DNA from 2 places in the Peptococcus simiae genome. Region 1 is predicted to be linked to the other one. Evidence: a T-box and tRNA genes for the amino acid it is inferred to sense, from the RefSeq annotation. Region 1 holds a T-box; the other holds one or more tRNA genes.
The links. The T-box of region 1 lies ahead of glyQ (glycine--tRNA ligase subunit alpha). A T-box ahead of a tRNA ligase gene usually reads a tRNA of that ligase, here a tRNA-Gly.
Positions count from the first base shown of each region.

Region 1 (7,331 bases):
TCCGCTGGCTTGCCGGCGCAGGCCGTAGGGGTCCTGGGACCCGGTCGGTTCAATACCGGCAGCAAAGCAGCCGACAATGGTATCGAACTTATCGGCTAGGGCCAAAATAGTCCCCGCCTCTGTCGCCGGCAGGTCATCTCCATAAAAGCGGGGCATATAGTGTTCCCGTACGGCTTGGGCCACCGCCTGATTATCTTGGCCGCTTCGCCCTACATAGACCTCACCAATAATACCCTGAAGTTCCGGAAATTCGCCAACAACATTGCTCACCAGGTCTGTTTTAGCTAGGCGGGCTGCCCGAACAGCATCCGCAATGGTCTTTTCGTCATAGCCTAAGTCTTGACCGATCTGACCAGCCAGGCCTTGCAGCCGGTCCACCTTTTCGTAAACGGTGCCCAGCTTTTCCTGGAAAACAACGCTTTTCAGTTTCTCCAGCCGACTTTCCGGTAAGACCTTCAAGTCTTCTTCAAAGAAGAAACGGGCATCAGATAGGCGGGCAAGCAGGACCCTTTCGTTCCCGGCTCTGACGACATCCAGGTAGTCATCTGTCCCGTTACGAACAGTTAAAAAGGCATTCAAGAGGCCCTTACCGGCAGCATCCCGGACCGGGAAGTACCGCTGGTGCTCTTTCATCGGAGTAATGACCAGTTCCGGCGGAATCTCCAGGAAGGCATCATCAAAGCGGCCCAAAAGGGCAGTTGGATATTCGACCAGGTAAACAATTTCTTCTAAAAGATCAGGATCTTCTTCCAGTTGCCCGCCGGCCTCATCGACCAGTTTTTGCAGTTGGTCCTGGATCATGGCCCGCCGTTTTTCCTGGCCAACAATCACATAGTTTTCTGCCAGCTGGGTGAAGTAGGTATCCACAGAAGCCACGGCGAATTCGCTTTCGCCTAAGTGACGGTGGCCCCGGCTCAACCGGTCGGATTCAGCCACTTCAATAGAGAAGGGGATGACCTGGTCATCACAGAGGGCCAAAATCCAATGAATGGGCCGGACATAGCGGAGTTGGTGGCTCCCCCAGCGCATGGTTTTAGGAAAGTGTAAGTTTAAAATAAGCTTGGGCAGCATTTCTTTTAAAACGGTCATCCGGGATTCGCCGGTGGCTGTTTTAGTGGCAAAAACATAGCCGTCTCGAATCGTAATATCCCCGGGAACAACGCCTTGTGAAGCCATAAAGCCCTTGAGGGCCTTATTGGGGTTGCCCTCACTGTCATAGGCCACCTTTTCCGAAGGCCCCCGGACTTCTTCATGCAAATCCTCTTGACGGTCAGCTACACCCCGCATATAGAGAACCAGGCGTCTGGGTGTCGCAAAGGTTTTTACTTCAGAAAAAGGGAGTCTAGCTTCTTCAAGGGCTGTTTCAGCAGAAGCTTTCAGCTCTTTTAACGCAGCCGGCAAAAATCGTGCCGGGACCTCTTCCATGCCGATTTCTAAAATAACATCACTCATGTTCTGCCTCCTTTTTCTCTTTTAATAAGGGGTAGCCCAATTCTTCTCGTACAGCCACATAGGCCTCTGCACAGGCTCTAGACATATTCCGGACCCGGGAGATATAGTGGGTCCGCTCGGTCACACTGATGGCCCCGCGAGCATCTAAGAGGTTAAAGGTATGGGAGCACTTCAATACATAATCATAGGCAGGCATGACCAGGCCTGCTTCCAGGGTGCGGAGAGCCTCTTTTTCGTACATATCAAAAAGCTGTAAAAGCATCTGCACGTCTGCCAGCTCGAAGTTGTACTTGGAATACTCCACTTCATTATGGTGGAAGACGTCCCCATAGGTTAAATCCCCAACCCAAGGCAGGTCATAGACATTATCCTTATTGTCAATAAACATGGCTAACCGCTCAAGGCCATAGGTGATTTCACCACTAACTGGGGAGCAGTCAATGCCCCCGCATTGCTGGAAGTAGGTAAACTGGGTCACTTCCATCCCGTCCAACCATACTTCCCAGCCAAGGCCCCAGGCCCCTAGGGTAGGCGATTCCCAGTTATCTTCGACAAAGCGCACGTCATGCCGGCTCATGTCAATACCCAGGACCTCTAAACTTTTCAGGTAAAGTTCCTGGATATTTTCCGGCGAGGGCTTGAGGATGACCTGATATTGGTAGTAGTGTTGCAAGCGGTTGGGGTTATCCCCGTACCGACCGTCGGTTGGACGGCGGCAGGGCTCAACATAGGCCACATGCCAGGGCTCTGGCCCTAAGGCCCGCAAGAAGGTAGACGGGTTCATGGTCCCGGCCCCTTTTTCTATATCATAGGGCTGTAAAATAATGCAGCCCTCATCACCCCAGAATTTATTGAGGGATAAGATCATACTTTGAAAATCCATATTATCTCCTTTCATCAAAAAAACGCCCCGTTCCTGTCAAAGACAGGGACGAGACGTTTCCCGCGGTTCCACCCTGATTAGCTTGCGCTCTCTCAAAAAAAGAAACTCACGGGCGCCCTTCAAAAACACCATTTACTATCCTCCCACCATCGATAGCTCGCTGAAAAACAGTTATTTTTTACTCTTCCCGGTCATCGTTTCATATGAATTTATGCATTAAATATAGCGTTGAACGGCCTACTTGTCAAGAGATGGACTGGCAAAGAGGTGGCGAACACTTTGGCGTGATGCCAGAGGAAAGTCCAAAATATATTGATAGCGCTGACCGAGGTAGTCATATACCTGCCGCCGGGCCGGCTCTGTTAATAAAATATGGCCTAAGTGACGAAGATCTGCCCGGTCTAGATACTGCAGGTAGGCAAAGGCCGCTACCGGCAGGCTAGCCCCAGCACCATCTTCCTGGCAGTCCTTATGAATAAATTCGCCGTCAGCTCCGGCGACAGGGGCCTCTCTATAACCCGGGAGCCTTTCCCCGCAGACGCTACATCGATCCAGGTCTGCTGCGAAGCCGGCATCCTTTAAGAGGGCCCATTCCATATAGAGGATCCACTGCCAAGCACGGACCGTTGGCAAAAGAGCCAGTCCGTCCCTTAAAAGCTCGTATCGGCCTGCGTTTGGCTCGTTTTCGACTGTCATCTGGTGGAACAAATCACAAATATAGAGGGCTGCAACGGAATACCGGTAATTGTTCCGGATAGCATCATGGGCATCGATTAAGTCAGCGCCGGTTAGAACAGGCAGGCCCTTGCCGGCCACCAACTGAAGGCGACATTCCGAAAAAGGGGCGATCAGCCCGCGAAGACGACTCTTTTCCTTCTTTAAGCCCCGGGCGATAAAGGTTTGGTGGCCTATATCAGCAGTCAGGGCCGTCACCATCACATCGGCTTCATTAAAAGTCCGCTCCTGCAGGATAATGGCATCATACTTCCCCTCTATGCGATCAGTCATGGCGGTGCGGCAGGTTCTCTATTTCCTTGATAAAGGTCTCTACATCCGAAAAGTCCTTATACACAGAGGCAAAGCGGACATAAGCCACCTGGTCCAGGTCAATCAGGCGATTCATGATGGCTTGACCAATCCGGGCAGAGTCTACCTCCCGGCCCTCGGCCTTTAGGTCCTTTTCAATTTCTAAAGATAATTTTTCGAGTTTATCTACGGATATCGGCCTTTTTTCACAAGCCTTAACCAAGCCTTTCATGACCTTGCTCGCATCAAATAACTCTTTCCGGCCACTTTTTTTGACCACAAGTAAGGGCATGTCCTCGATTTTTTCAAAGGTCGTAAAGCGGTTATGACAAGCGGTACATTCCCGCCGTCTCCGGATGACATCACCACTTTCTGCTGTGCGCGTATCCAGAACGCGGCTATTATGACCACATTTTGGGCATTTCAACCTGCTTCCTCCTCTCTAATAGGCGGTCTAAATTTCAATTGAAGGTCATTGACAGGCCCCCGTCATCATGCTATGTTTGCACTAGGAGGTCATGCTATGAAAGATTACTTTACGCATCTAATCAATGGTAAATACCGGTCACTATTAATCGCCTTAACGCTGGGGCCCTGTTCTGTAGAAAAGTTAGCCAAAAAAAGTGGGATGACCCCAGCCGAAACGGCTTTGACCCTCCAGGAGCTCGCTGACGAGGGACTCATTGAAAAAGCCGGCACTAGTGCCAGCCATCCCCTTTACCAACTAGACACAGCCCTCCGGAAAAAACTAATCCGAACCGGTGTCCGCCTGTCTCTCAGTCTGCTCTTTGCCCTGATAGGGGTTATGGTGAAAGGCCTGGACAAGAACTTCTCTAAAAATCAAACCCAACGCCTCCACCACTCCCTACCTGACCAGTATCTATAAAGAATAAAGCTGCCCAAACACTCTGGGCAGCTTTTGTTTTAGGATTCGAGCAGACGGGCCAGGTCAGACTTAGGTCTGAAACCGACAACCCGGTCTTTTTCTTCGCCATTCTTAAACAGGATAAGGGTCGGAATGGACATAACGCCATAAGCTTGAGCGGTACGACCAGCTTCATCCACATTTAATTTGCAAACCTTTGCTTTGCCGGCAAAGTCATCTGCTAATTCTTCTACAATGGGCCCAACCATTTTACAGGGGCCACACCAAGCTGCCCAGAAGTCAACCAGTACCGGTTGGTCACTTTTTAGAACAACTTCATCAAAGTTATCGTCCGTGACGATAATAACGTTATCATTAGCCATGAAAATCCTCCTTAAAACGCCTTGGTTTAGTTTTCTATCTATCCACCTTATACCCGACTTTTAAACCGATTACACAGAAATACCAATTATTTCCCGGATAATCTCGCCTGCAATTAATAAGCCTGCAGTGCCCGGTACATAAGACATGGTGCCTGGTGAACCCGCCATTTTAACATATGGACTAATTGGATTATAGCAAACTTTAACCCCTTTGCAAATGGATTCTTCCCGCAGGGCCTTCCTAAGAGCCCTGGCTAGGGGGCAGGTATGGGTTTTCGACAGGTCGGTAATGGTGAAGTGTCGGTTATCGATCTGGTTGCCGGACCCCATACTGGAAATAACCGGCACCTGGGCCCTTTGAGCCGTCACAATCAGTTGCTTTTTAGCTTGCACATCATCCACACAATCGGCTATATAAGCCAGCTCTCCTGCCAAGGTCCAGTCTTCAGTAAGATGAATCCTTTCGGCATGGCACTGGAGGGCGGGATTGATCCTCAATAACCGTTCCTGCATGACCTCTACCTTGGGCCGACCCACAGTATCGGGGAAGGCTTGTAGCTGCCGGTTGATATTCGTAACATCCACAATATCATCATCTATAATGGTCAGCTCGCCGATGCCTCCACGGGCAAGGGCCTCTGCGACAAAGGAGCCAACGCCGCCTACGCCGGCGACAAGTACATGGGCCTTATTTAATCGCAGAACGGCCTCCTCTCCAACGAGCTTCTCTGTACGACTGAGAAAGGTTTCCAATTCATACCGCCTCCCTTAAATAACCTACTTAGTATAACCTTTTGCAATCCCTTTCTCAAGTAAGGGATGCTAACTTTTTTAGACCTATAACTTTTAGATGGCTTGACAAGTGAGATCTTTTTGCTAAAATGACGATTGACGGAGACCCGTCTATATAGAAAGGAGTATCATCATGGCAATCACTAAAGATATGGCTATTTCTGATATTGTTCGGGAATACCCGCAAACAGCTCAGGTCTTCATGGCATATGGCATGGGTTGTCTGGGTTGTGCTGCTGCACGCTTTGAAAATATTGAACAGGGTGCCGTAGTTCATGGTATCGATGTTGATGCTTTAATTAACGCTCTAAACGAAATCGTTAAGGAATAAGGTATAGTTCTTTCGGCGCCCCTCTGGGGCGCCTTTCTTTTTATCTGTTAAATTAGCTATGGAGCCAGTTCAATCTATGCTATAATATGGCCTATAAGGAGGTTTCTCAATGGATAATGAAAAAAACTCACCTGACCAAAATCCCCCTAAAAGGTTTAAATGGTCACATTTACTCATACTGGCCTTTCTATTGCTTTGCGTCGTCGGGGTAACAACGGTGACGACTGTCATTATGGCGGCCATGGGCTCTATGCCGGATATTGAAGACCTGGACATAACGAGCTACAACGTAACCAGCTACATTGTCGATAAAGACGGCGACTTCGTCGATAAGCTTTCAGCGAATAATAATCATATTCAGATTAAGTACAATGAAATTTCTCCGAATATGATTAAGTCTGTCGTTGCCATCGAGGACAAGCGCTTTTACAAGCATAATGGGATTGACCCCATTCGGATTGGCGGGGCTTTTATTGCCAACTTACGGGCCGGTCACATTGTCCAAGGGGGGTCCACCATCACCCAGCAATTAGCCGGGATGGCCCTGAATAAACGGGACGAAAAAAGTTATTCCAGAAAAATTCAGGAAGCTGTATTAGCCCTACGGATAGAAAAGCAATACAGCAAGGAAGATATTATTACGGCTTATTTAAACCGGGTTTATTTGGGCGTCGGCAACAGCGGCATGAACTGTTATGGGGTAGAAGCCGCCGCCAATGATTTATTCGGTAAGCATGCCTCTGAACTCTCCATTGCAGAAGGGGCCATGATTGCCGGGATTATTCAGAACCCTGCCGGCCACTCCCCCATTAGCAATCCGGACAATGCCTTAGCACGCCGGGGCCAAGTCCTCCAGGCCTTATTAGCCAATAAATACATCACTGAGGCGGATTATCAGAAGGCTGCCAATGCTCCCTTAAACTTGGCCACCATTTCTGTCAGTCCGGAAACAGAGACCCAAACCTATAATCAAAGCTATATTGATGCGGTTATTACAGCTGCTGCACAAAAATTAGGCTTAGAAAAAGATATCAACCAGCTCTATACGGGCGGCTATATTATTCATACACGATTAGACCAGCCTTTACAGAAATACATGTTTGATTATTTTAATTCCGATTACAACTTCCCGGGTGGTGCCTCAAATGAAACCCTGCAGGCCGCCATGGTCATTATGGATGCCGCCTCCGGTGGCGTACGGGCCATGGTTGGCGGTCGTCACCTGGATGAAAACCGCAGCCGGGGTTGGAACTATGCCACTCAAAGCACCCGTCAGCCCGGGTCTGCCTTTAAGCCCATTTTTGTATACGCGCCGGCCTTTGAAAAAGGCTACGGCACCGGGTCCGTCTTTAAGGATGCCCCCTTCCGGAGTGATTCCGGCCATGAAATTAAAAACGCTGACTTACAGTATCACGGGGATGTCACCATCCGTAAAGCCATCGCTGATTCCTACAATACAGTAGCGGTACGGGTTTTACAGGAAATCGGCATCAAGGATAGCCTCAAGTTCGCTAAAAATATCGGTATATCCACTCTGGTTGAAGAGGGTAACGTCAATGACGAAACCTTATCTGCCGGTCTAGGGGGCCTCACCAAGGG
Region 1 is NZ_JBJUVG010000002.1:202,603-209,933, forward strand. Features, by position in the region: gene glyS (glycine--tRNA ligase subunit beta) at 1-1,452, opposite strand, end outside; gene glyQ (glycine--tRNA ligase subunit alpha) at 1,445-2,335, opposite strand; T-box leader at 2,377-2,539, opposite strand; gene recO (DNA repair protein RecO) at 2,573-3,343, opposite strand; gene nrdR (transcriptional regulator NrdR) at 3,336-3,788, opposite strand; gene ACKQTC_RS02475 (hypothetical protein) at 3,885-4,247, shown strand; gene trxA (thioredoxin) at 4,286-4,609, opposite strand; gene ACKQTC_RS02485 (tRNA threonylcarbamoyladenosine dehydratase) at 4,679-5,362, opposite strand; gene ACKQTC_RS02490 (DUF1858 domain-containing protein) at 5,535-5,732, shown strand; gene ACKQTC_RS02495 (transglycosylase domain-containing protein) at 5,842-7,331, shown strand, end outside.

Region 2 (7,331 bases), 150 kb from region 1:
AGATTCGGGCCAGGGTTTGGGCCAGGAGGGTTTTACCGCTCCCGGTTGGCCCAATCAGGCAAATGTTGGTTTTTTGGAGCTCTACATCGTCTTCAGGGTCAAGCTCATGGTTAATGCGCTTGTAATGGTTATAAACCGCCACAGACAAGGCCTTCTTCGCCTCATCTTGGCCAATGACATACTCATCTAAAACGGCCTTGATTTCACTGGGCTTTAAGGCTTCGATTAAACCAAGGGTTTCCAGGTCTTCCTGGTGTTCATTGCTGAGAATATCATTGCAAAGGTCAACACACTCATTACAGATAAATACCCCGGGGCCCGCTATTAATTTTTTGACCGCATCTTGCGGTTTGCCACAAAAAGAACAATGGAGTTCTTCCTGGCCGATATTATTATTACTCAAAAAACGATCCCCCTAAAGGTTTTTAGTCGTGGTTTTCAATGACCTTATCAATTAACCCGTATGCCAAGGCGCTGTCAGCGCTCATAAAGTTATCGCGTTCTGTATCGATTTCCACCTTTTCCAGTGGTTGGCCGGTCATCTCAGCTAAGTTTTCATTGAGCTTTTGGCGAATCCGCAAAATTTGCTCAGCATGAATTTTAATATCCGAGGCCTGACCAGAGGCCCCACCGGACGGCTGGTGAATCATGATTTCACTATTGGGTAGGGCGAACCGTTTCCCCTTCTTGCCGGCAGCAAGTAAAAAGGCCCCCATACTGGCTGCCATGCCGATGCAGATGGTCTGGACATCAGGCTTAATATAGCGCATGGTGTCGAAAATAGCCATACCGGCGGTGACAGAACCGCCCGGGCTATTAATGTAGAGATAGATATCTTTTTCCGGGTCATCTGCTTCTAAGAAGAGCAGCTGAGCAACTATAGCATTGGCGGAAGCATCATTGACTTCGCCGCCAAGGAAAATAATTCTATCTTTTAAAAGGCGAGAGTAGATATCATAAGACCGTTCACCTTGACCAGTCTGTTCGATGACATAGGGTACTAAAACACTCATGTTGTATTTCCTCCTTTGTTAAACAAAACAGGCTATCTACAACTAATTACCCGATTTTTGCATTGTCTAAAAGGAAATCAATGGTTTTTTCTAAAACCATATTCCGGGAGATGCTGTCCCCTTGGCCCTGCATGATGAAGGCCCGTTTGATATCTTCTTTTTTCATTTGATACATGTCTGCCAAACGGTCAAATTCCGCTTCGACTTCTTCTTCATCAACGGTGATGTTTTCCGCTTCTGCAATGGCTTCCAGGACAATGGTTGCCTTAACAGATTCTTCAGCCCGTTTTTTGAATTCACCGCGTAAGCCTTCCATGTCGCCACCGGTCAATTGCAGGTATTGTTCTAATTCAATCCCCTGGTTGCGCATGCTGTAGGCCATTTCATTGATGTAGTTGTCAGTTTCTTTTTCCACCAAGGATTGGGGAGCAACGACGTCGGAGTCTTCAACGACCTTTTCGGTGATCTTATTTTTATATTGGTTTTGAGTGGATTCTTCCACTTGCTTGGTCAGTTCTTTGCGGATGTCTTCCTTATATTCATCCAAGGTATCAAATTCGCTGACGTCTTTAGCGAATTCATCATCCAGGTCGGCCAGGACCTTCCGTTTGATGTCTTTAACGGTTACGGTAAAGACCACTTCCTGGCCGGCTAAGTCTTCAGCATGGTATTCTTCCGGGAAGGTCAGGGGGATGTCTTTCGTTTCCCCAACTTTCATGCCTACCATCCCATCTTCAAAGCCCGGGATAAAGCTGTTGGAGCCGATGACCAGGTCATAGTTTTCGGCGGTGCCGCCTTCAAAGGCTACGCCGTCTTTCTTCCCTTCAAAATCCAGGGTAACGCTGTCGCCTTGTTCAACACTGGCCCCTTCCGGCGCATCTTCCAGGAGGGCGGTCCGGTCTTGAGCGCGTTTTAGTTCAGCTTCGACCATTTCGTCGCTGACTTCGGTATCCAGCTTTTCTAAGGCAATGCCCTTATAGTCCCCTAAGGCAACTTCTTGCTTGGTATCGACAACGACCTTAAAGATAAAGGGTTTATCCAGTTCAAGCTGTTCAACATCAAAGCTCGGTTCACCAATGGGTTTGATGGCATCGTTGTCTTTAATGGCTTCTAAGTAAGCCGGATAAACAACTTTTTCAGCAGCATCATAATAGAAGAAATCCTTACCATAGTGTTGTTCGATTAAAGCCTTAGGCGCCTTACCCTTGCGGAAACCAGGGATGGCAATTTTGTTCTTTTGTTCTTTATAGGCATCTTGTACCGCTTTATCAAAGACATCCTGGTCTACTTCAATGGTGAGTTCTTTGCGAACTTTATCAAGATCTTTAACTTCTAATTTCATAACTTTCCTCCTAAACAGTTCCAGCTGCATACTTGCGACATCATGGTTGGTTATAAAAAAAACTGCAACCATTGGTCGCAGTTAATTAAGCGGAAAACGAGATTCGAACTCGCGACCCTCGCCTTGGCAAGGCGATGCTCTACCACTGAGCCATTTCCGCATGTGCGGGTGAAGGGACTTGAACCCCCACGTCGTGAAACGCCAGATCCTAAGTCTGGTGCGTCTGCCAATTCCGCCACACCCGCAATCTTCAAGGGCCACACCACAATCGTGGCCGTTGACGGACTTTATAATACTACATGAGGCAAATGGTGTCAAGGGATTTGTCGTTTTTTCGTATAGAAGCCATTAGCTGTTTTTTGCCGGGGCCAGCTCTAATTCAGCCTGATTTTGAGGCCTTTATTAAGCTATCCCCCGCTCTCCCCCCTTCAGCTTTCTTCATCCTGGTCAGCCAAGGCCCTGATAGCCTGATCGAGGTATATATCCCGGTCCAGCCGGATTTCTTCTGTGGGAGCCGGCGGTGGAGCGGGCCGGTTCCCGAGCCAGTCTGCCTGGGTCTGGACCTGGCTTTCCAGGGCCATCTGATCAACAAGGTCTTTTAACTTTTCTCCGGATCCGGCTTCTGGCCGGTCTTCCTCAGTCAGGTCATCGATAAAGGCGTAGACCATCGCTTGTAAAATCGTTTTTGGAATATCCATAGCCAACCTCCTTAGCGCTGCTCATATAAGACGACTTGACCATTTGCCGGCAAGGCACTACAAGCCAATAAAGGAAAAGACCCCTGCCGTGGCCAAACTGACCAGGGCCGCGGCAATACAAACCCCTAGAAAGATAGACGGAATGGCATCCCGGAGCCGCATATTTAAAATCGTCGCGACCAGGGCCCCTGTCCAGGCCCCGGTCCCCGGCAAGGGAATGGCCACCAGGATGCAGAGGCCAAGCCAGCGGTATTTTTTGACGGTTTGACTTTTTAAGTGGGCCCGGGTTTCCAGTTGGTCGGCCAGTTTGGCCAGCCGTGGAATCCCCTTCATCCAATTAAGGATACGCCGCATGAGGAGAAGGATAAAGGGCACGGGCACCATATTCCCAAGGATACTGGTGATAACCACCGGGATCGCCGGCATCCCTAAAGAGGCTCCCAGAGGAATGGCGGCCCTCAACTCCAGAACGGGTAGCATAGCCGTAATAAAGACGGTTAGGTAGCGGCCCAACTCAGATGATGCAAATTCAATCGGCATGGTCGCCTCCTTACAAAATCTCTCATCATCAAAATAAAAAGCGCCGAGTGGTGGACCACTCGGCGTCCTATTTTATTCACAATTAAGCAATGGCATCCACCATGTCACTGCCGGCAACATCCTGATCAATGCCCTTGACCCGCCATACAGAGGTGTAGTCAAAGTTCCAGCCATTGGTCTCCATATAGCCGTAAACAACGCCAAAGGTCCCACAGCTTTCCAGGGTTACCGGGGCGCCACTGGCATCTTCTCCCCAGTAAAAGGCTACGTGGCCGTCCCCTAGGATGATATCCCCGGGCTTAATGTCTTCCCAGCTGATTTGTTCCAGGTATTCGGTGTAGTTGGGTAGGGTATAGGTGGTAAAGGCCCAACTTTCGCGGGGCATAAAGCCGGCATCCATGAGGGCTGTGTGCACAAAGCTGGAGCAGTCGCGGTAACCATCGGTCATCCGTTGGGGTTGGCTATAGTGCCAGCCCAACATTTTCTCGGCTTCCTTTTTAAGCTGCAGGCGGCCGCTGGACGGGGAAAAGTCTTTCCAGCTCATAACCGACCCCTTGTAATAGCCGGTGGAGGCATCTACTGAATAAAGGGGGTTAGCAGCAATAAAGGCCTCATTAGAGGTCACCATGGGCTGCTGGAGGGTAGCATCCTCTTGGTCCGTCGGCAGGGGGACCAGGGCTACTTCATCAACCGTGTTTTCCTTTTCCTTGTGGTTGAGGATAAGACTTGCAGGGGCATCAGCCTGGTCTTCTTCTACTACAGCTGCAGGGCTGTTGGCCACTTCCTGACCGGCTGCTTCTGCTTCAGCGGCTGCAGGGGCAGCTTGGTCTGCCTTTTTGTCCGCCTTCGCCGAGGCTTCATTTTTATCATTCTTTTGGGCCTCAGCCTTACTAGCCTTTTTATCTGCCTCTTTGCCTTGATTTTTTTCGCTGTCTTTATTTGCCTTGCTGTCGTCTGCTTCCTTGGCAGCCTTTTTCTCTTCCTTAGCCGCTTCTTTTTCCTTTTCTTCAGCGGCCTTTTGTTCTTCTTCAGCCAGGCGTTTTTCTAGAGCTTCGACGTCTTTCTCATCGACTTCTTCGCCCTTTTGGTTGACAAAAATGTCCCGGCCATCTTTGACAATTTTATATATAACTGTGTCTTTATAAACCAGATAGGGCTCATCCTGGGCCTCAGCCGAAATCCCCGCCAGGGGGGATGCCAATAAACCCGCAATGGTAATAGCGCCAATGATTTTTTTAGCGGTTCCTTTCATCAGTCAGCCTCCGTCAATCTATAATGTCATATATCCATATATTAAGCGTCATCTTACATCTCTTACTATACCTGAACCAGCTGTATTATGCTAGACCTACAAGCAAGATTTTACTATTTCTCATAAAGTTAGCCGGGGCCGCCTAGGCAGTTCGGCCAGTCAGTTGGGCAGGTCCCTATTAACAAAAAAGACTGCCTAAAGGCAGTCTCTTGATTCCATATGCGCTATAAAGGACTCGAACCTTTGACACCCTGATTAAAAGTCAGATGCTCTACCACCTGAGCTAATAGCGCAAATGAAGTTGTTGTTTTGCCGAAGCAAACTGGGGTAGCAGGATTCGAACCTACGAATGCGGGAGTCAAAGTCCCGTGCCTTACCGCTTGGCGATACCCCAATAAAGGGTGGATGATGGGAATCGAACCCACGAGTGCCGGAGCCACAATCCGGTGCGTTAACCACTTCGCCACATCCACCAAAATAAACACGCGCCTGGAGGGATTCGAACCCCCGACCCTCGGATTAGAAGTCCGATGCTCTATCCAGCTGAGCTACAGGCGCAAAAGCTGGTCGGAAGCGAACACCGTAGCTTTCAGAATCCCGAAGGCGGCCGTTTCCTGTGTCGCGAAGACTATTTTAGCATAGACACCCGTAAAGTACAAGCCCATTTTTTACATTTTCTAAAAAAATAGCGGGTGATGGGAATCGAACCCACGTAGCTGGCTTGGAAGGCCAGAACTCTACCATTGAGCTACACCCGCATCAATTATCGGGGCGGAGGGATTCGAACCCCCGACCCCATGGTCCCAAACCACGTACGCTACCAAACTGCGCTACGCCCCGACAACACGGATAATTATAGCAAATTGTTTATGGGGCGTCAAGAAAAGATATTCCTAGGCCCCCCTCCCCTGCCCCATTAACAGGCCAAAAAGAATACTTCGGGGTGGCCTTGCGAAAGGCATTTGCACTTAAAGCCATCTAATTTGATGTTTGACCTTTATTTTACAGCCAAAATACGGTATCTTATAATTGAATAAATACTTCATATAATTAAGGAGGATTTTATGAGTACAAAAATCGGTATTAATGGCTTTGGCCGGATCGGTCGTCTGGTCTTACGGGCTGCTATGGAGCATCCTGAAGTTGACGTCGTCGCCTTAAACAGCACCTCTGATCCTGAAGGGACCGCGCGTTTATTTGAATTTGATTCCACCCACGGGCGCTACCAGGGTGATGTATCTTACGATGATGGCCACCTGATTATTGATAGCCACGCCATCCCCCTCTTCAGTGACCGGGACCCTAAAAACTTAGACTGGGGAAGATACGGCGCAGATATTGTCATTGATTCCACCGGTAAATTCAAGACCGTTGAGGCCGCTTCTGTCCACTTGGGCCAAGGGGCTAAAAAGGTCATTATTACCGCCCCCAGCCCAGATGCACAGATGATTGTTATGGGCGTCAACCAAGATGCTTATGATCCTTCTCAACCGGTTGTCTCTAACGCCAGCTGTACCACCAACTGCCTGGCGCCGGTAACCAAGGTCATCCACGACAACTTCAATATCGTTGCCGGCATTATGACTACGGTCCACTCCTTCACCAATGACCAGAAAAACTTAGATAACCGCCATAAAGACCCCCGCCGGGCTCGGGGCTGCACCCAGTCCATCATCCCCACGACGACCGGTGCGGCTAAAGCCATGGGCAAGGTAATCCCTGCCTTAGACGGTAAAATGAACGGCTTTGCCCTTCGGGTACCGACGCCGAACGTATCTTTAACTGACGTGGTCTTCCAATTAGAAGAAAGCCCCAGTGTGGAAGAAGTCAACGCCTTTTTAAAGGAAGCCGCTGAAGGCGAACTCAAGGGAATCCTTGGTTATTCCGACAAGCCCCTCGTTTCCATTGACTACAATGGCGATGCCCGGTCTTCCATTGTCGATGGCCTTTCCACAATGAAGGTCGGCGACCATTTGGTTAAAATCATTGCCTGGTATGATAATGAATGGGCTTACAGCAAACGCTGCGTTGACCTGGCCCATTTTATCAATGAAAAGTAAACAAGAATAAGAGCAAGCGCAAAGAGGCACCCTCCATTTTGAGGGTGCCTCTTTTGATGCTTAGGCTGGGGCCTATTTATGCTTCTTTTGCTGCTTTTTAAACCGGTCTTTCAGTTGATTGAGCCGGTCTGCTTTAGAAGGGCCGGTGGATTCCTGGGTATGGTGGGACCCCTCCATCTCCCGGTGCCACTTATCCTGGTCACGGGGCTTTTCGTATAAATTTTTACCCATCTTGCTCATCCTTTTCCTTCAATAAATCCATTAGTTTGCTTCGCCGGGCAGCTTGGCTGCCATTGGCAAAGCAACGAACGGTTTCGGTATTTTGAATGGCCACCTGCATGAGATCGTCCAGGCCCTCGATCCGGGCCTCTTCCCGGTGGCATTCCCGCCGCTTGGGCTTGGTCTTAGGCTCTTTAGGGACGAAAA
Region 2 is NZ_JBJUVG010000002.1:48,238-55,568, reverse strand. Features, by position in the region: gene clpX (ATP-dependent Clp protease ATP-binding subunit ClpX) at 1-403, opposite strand, end outside; gene clpP (ATP-dependent Clp endopeptidase proteolytic subunit ClpP) at 426-1,013, opposite strand; gene tig (trigger factor) at 1,060-2,355, opposite strand; tRNA gene ACKQTC_RS01690 (tRNA-Gly) at 2,444-2,515, opposite strand; tRNA gene ACKQTC_RS01685 (tRNA-Leu) at 2,519-2,600, opposite strand; gene ACKQTC_RS01680 (hypothetical protein) at 2,784-3,053, opposite strand; gene ACKQTC_RS01675 (COG2426 family protein) at 3,111-3,593, opposite strand; gene ACKQTC_RS01670 (C40 family peptidase) at 3,676-4,845, opposite strand; tRNA gene ACKQTC_RS01665 (tRNA-Lys) at 5,066-5,138, opposite strand; tRNA gene ACKQTC_RS01660 (tRNA-Gln) at 5,168-5,239, opposite strand; tRNA gene ACKQTC_RS01655 (tRNA-His) at 5,246-5,318, opposite strand; tRNA gene ACKQTC_RS01650 (tRNA-Arg) at 5,330-5,403, opposite strand; tRNA gene ACKQTC_RS01645 (tRNA-Gly) at 5,533-5,603, opposite strand; tRNA gene ACKQTC_RS01640 (tRNA-Pro) at 5,612-5,685, opposite strand; gene gap (type I glyceraldehyde-3-phosphate dehydrogenase) at 5,910-6,905, shown strand; gene ACKQTC_RS01630 (hypothetical protein) at 6,978-7,136, opposite strand; gene thiI (tRNA uracil 4-sulfurtransferase ThiI) at 7,129-7,331, opposite strand, start outside.
Region 2: it encodes a tRNA-Gly, which carries the amino acid that the T-box ahead of glyQ (glycine--tRNA ligase subunit alpha) is inferred to sense. The anticodon was not compared.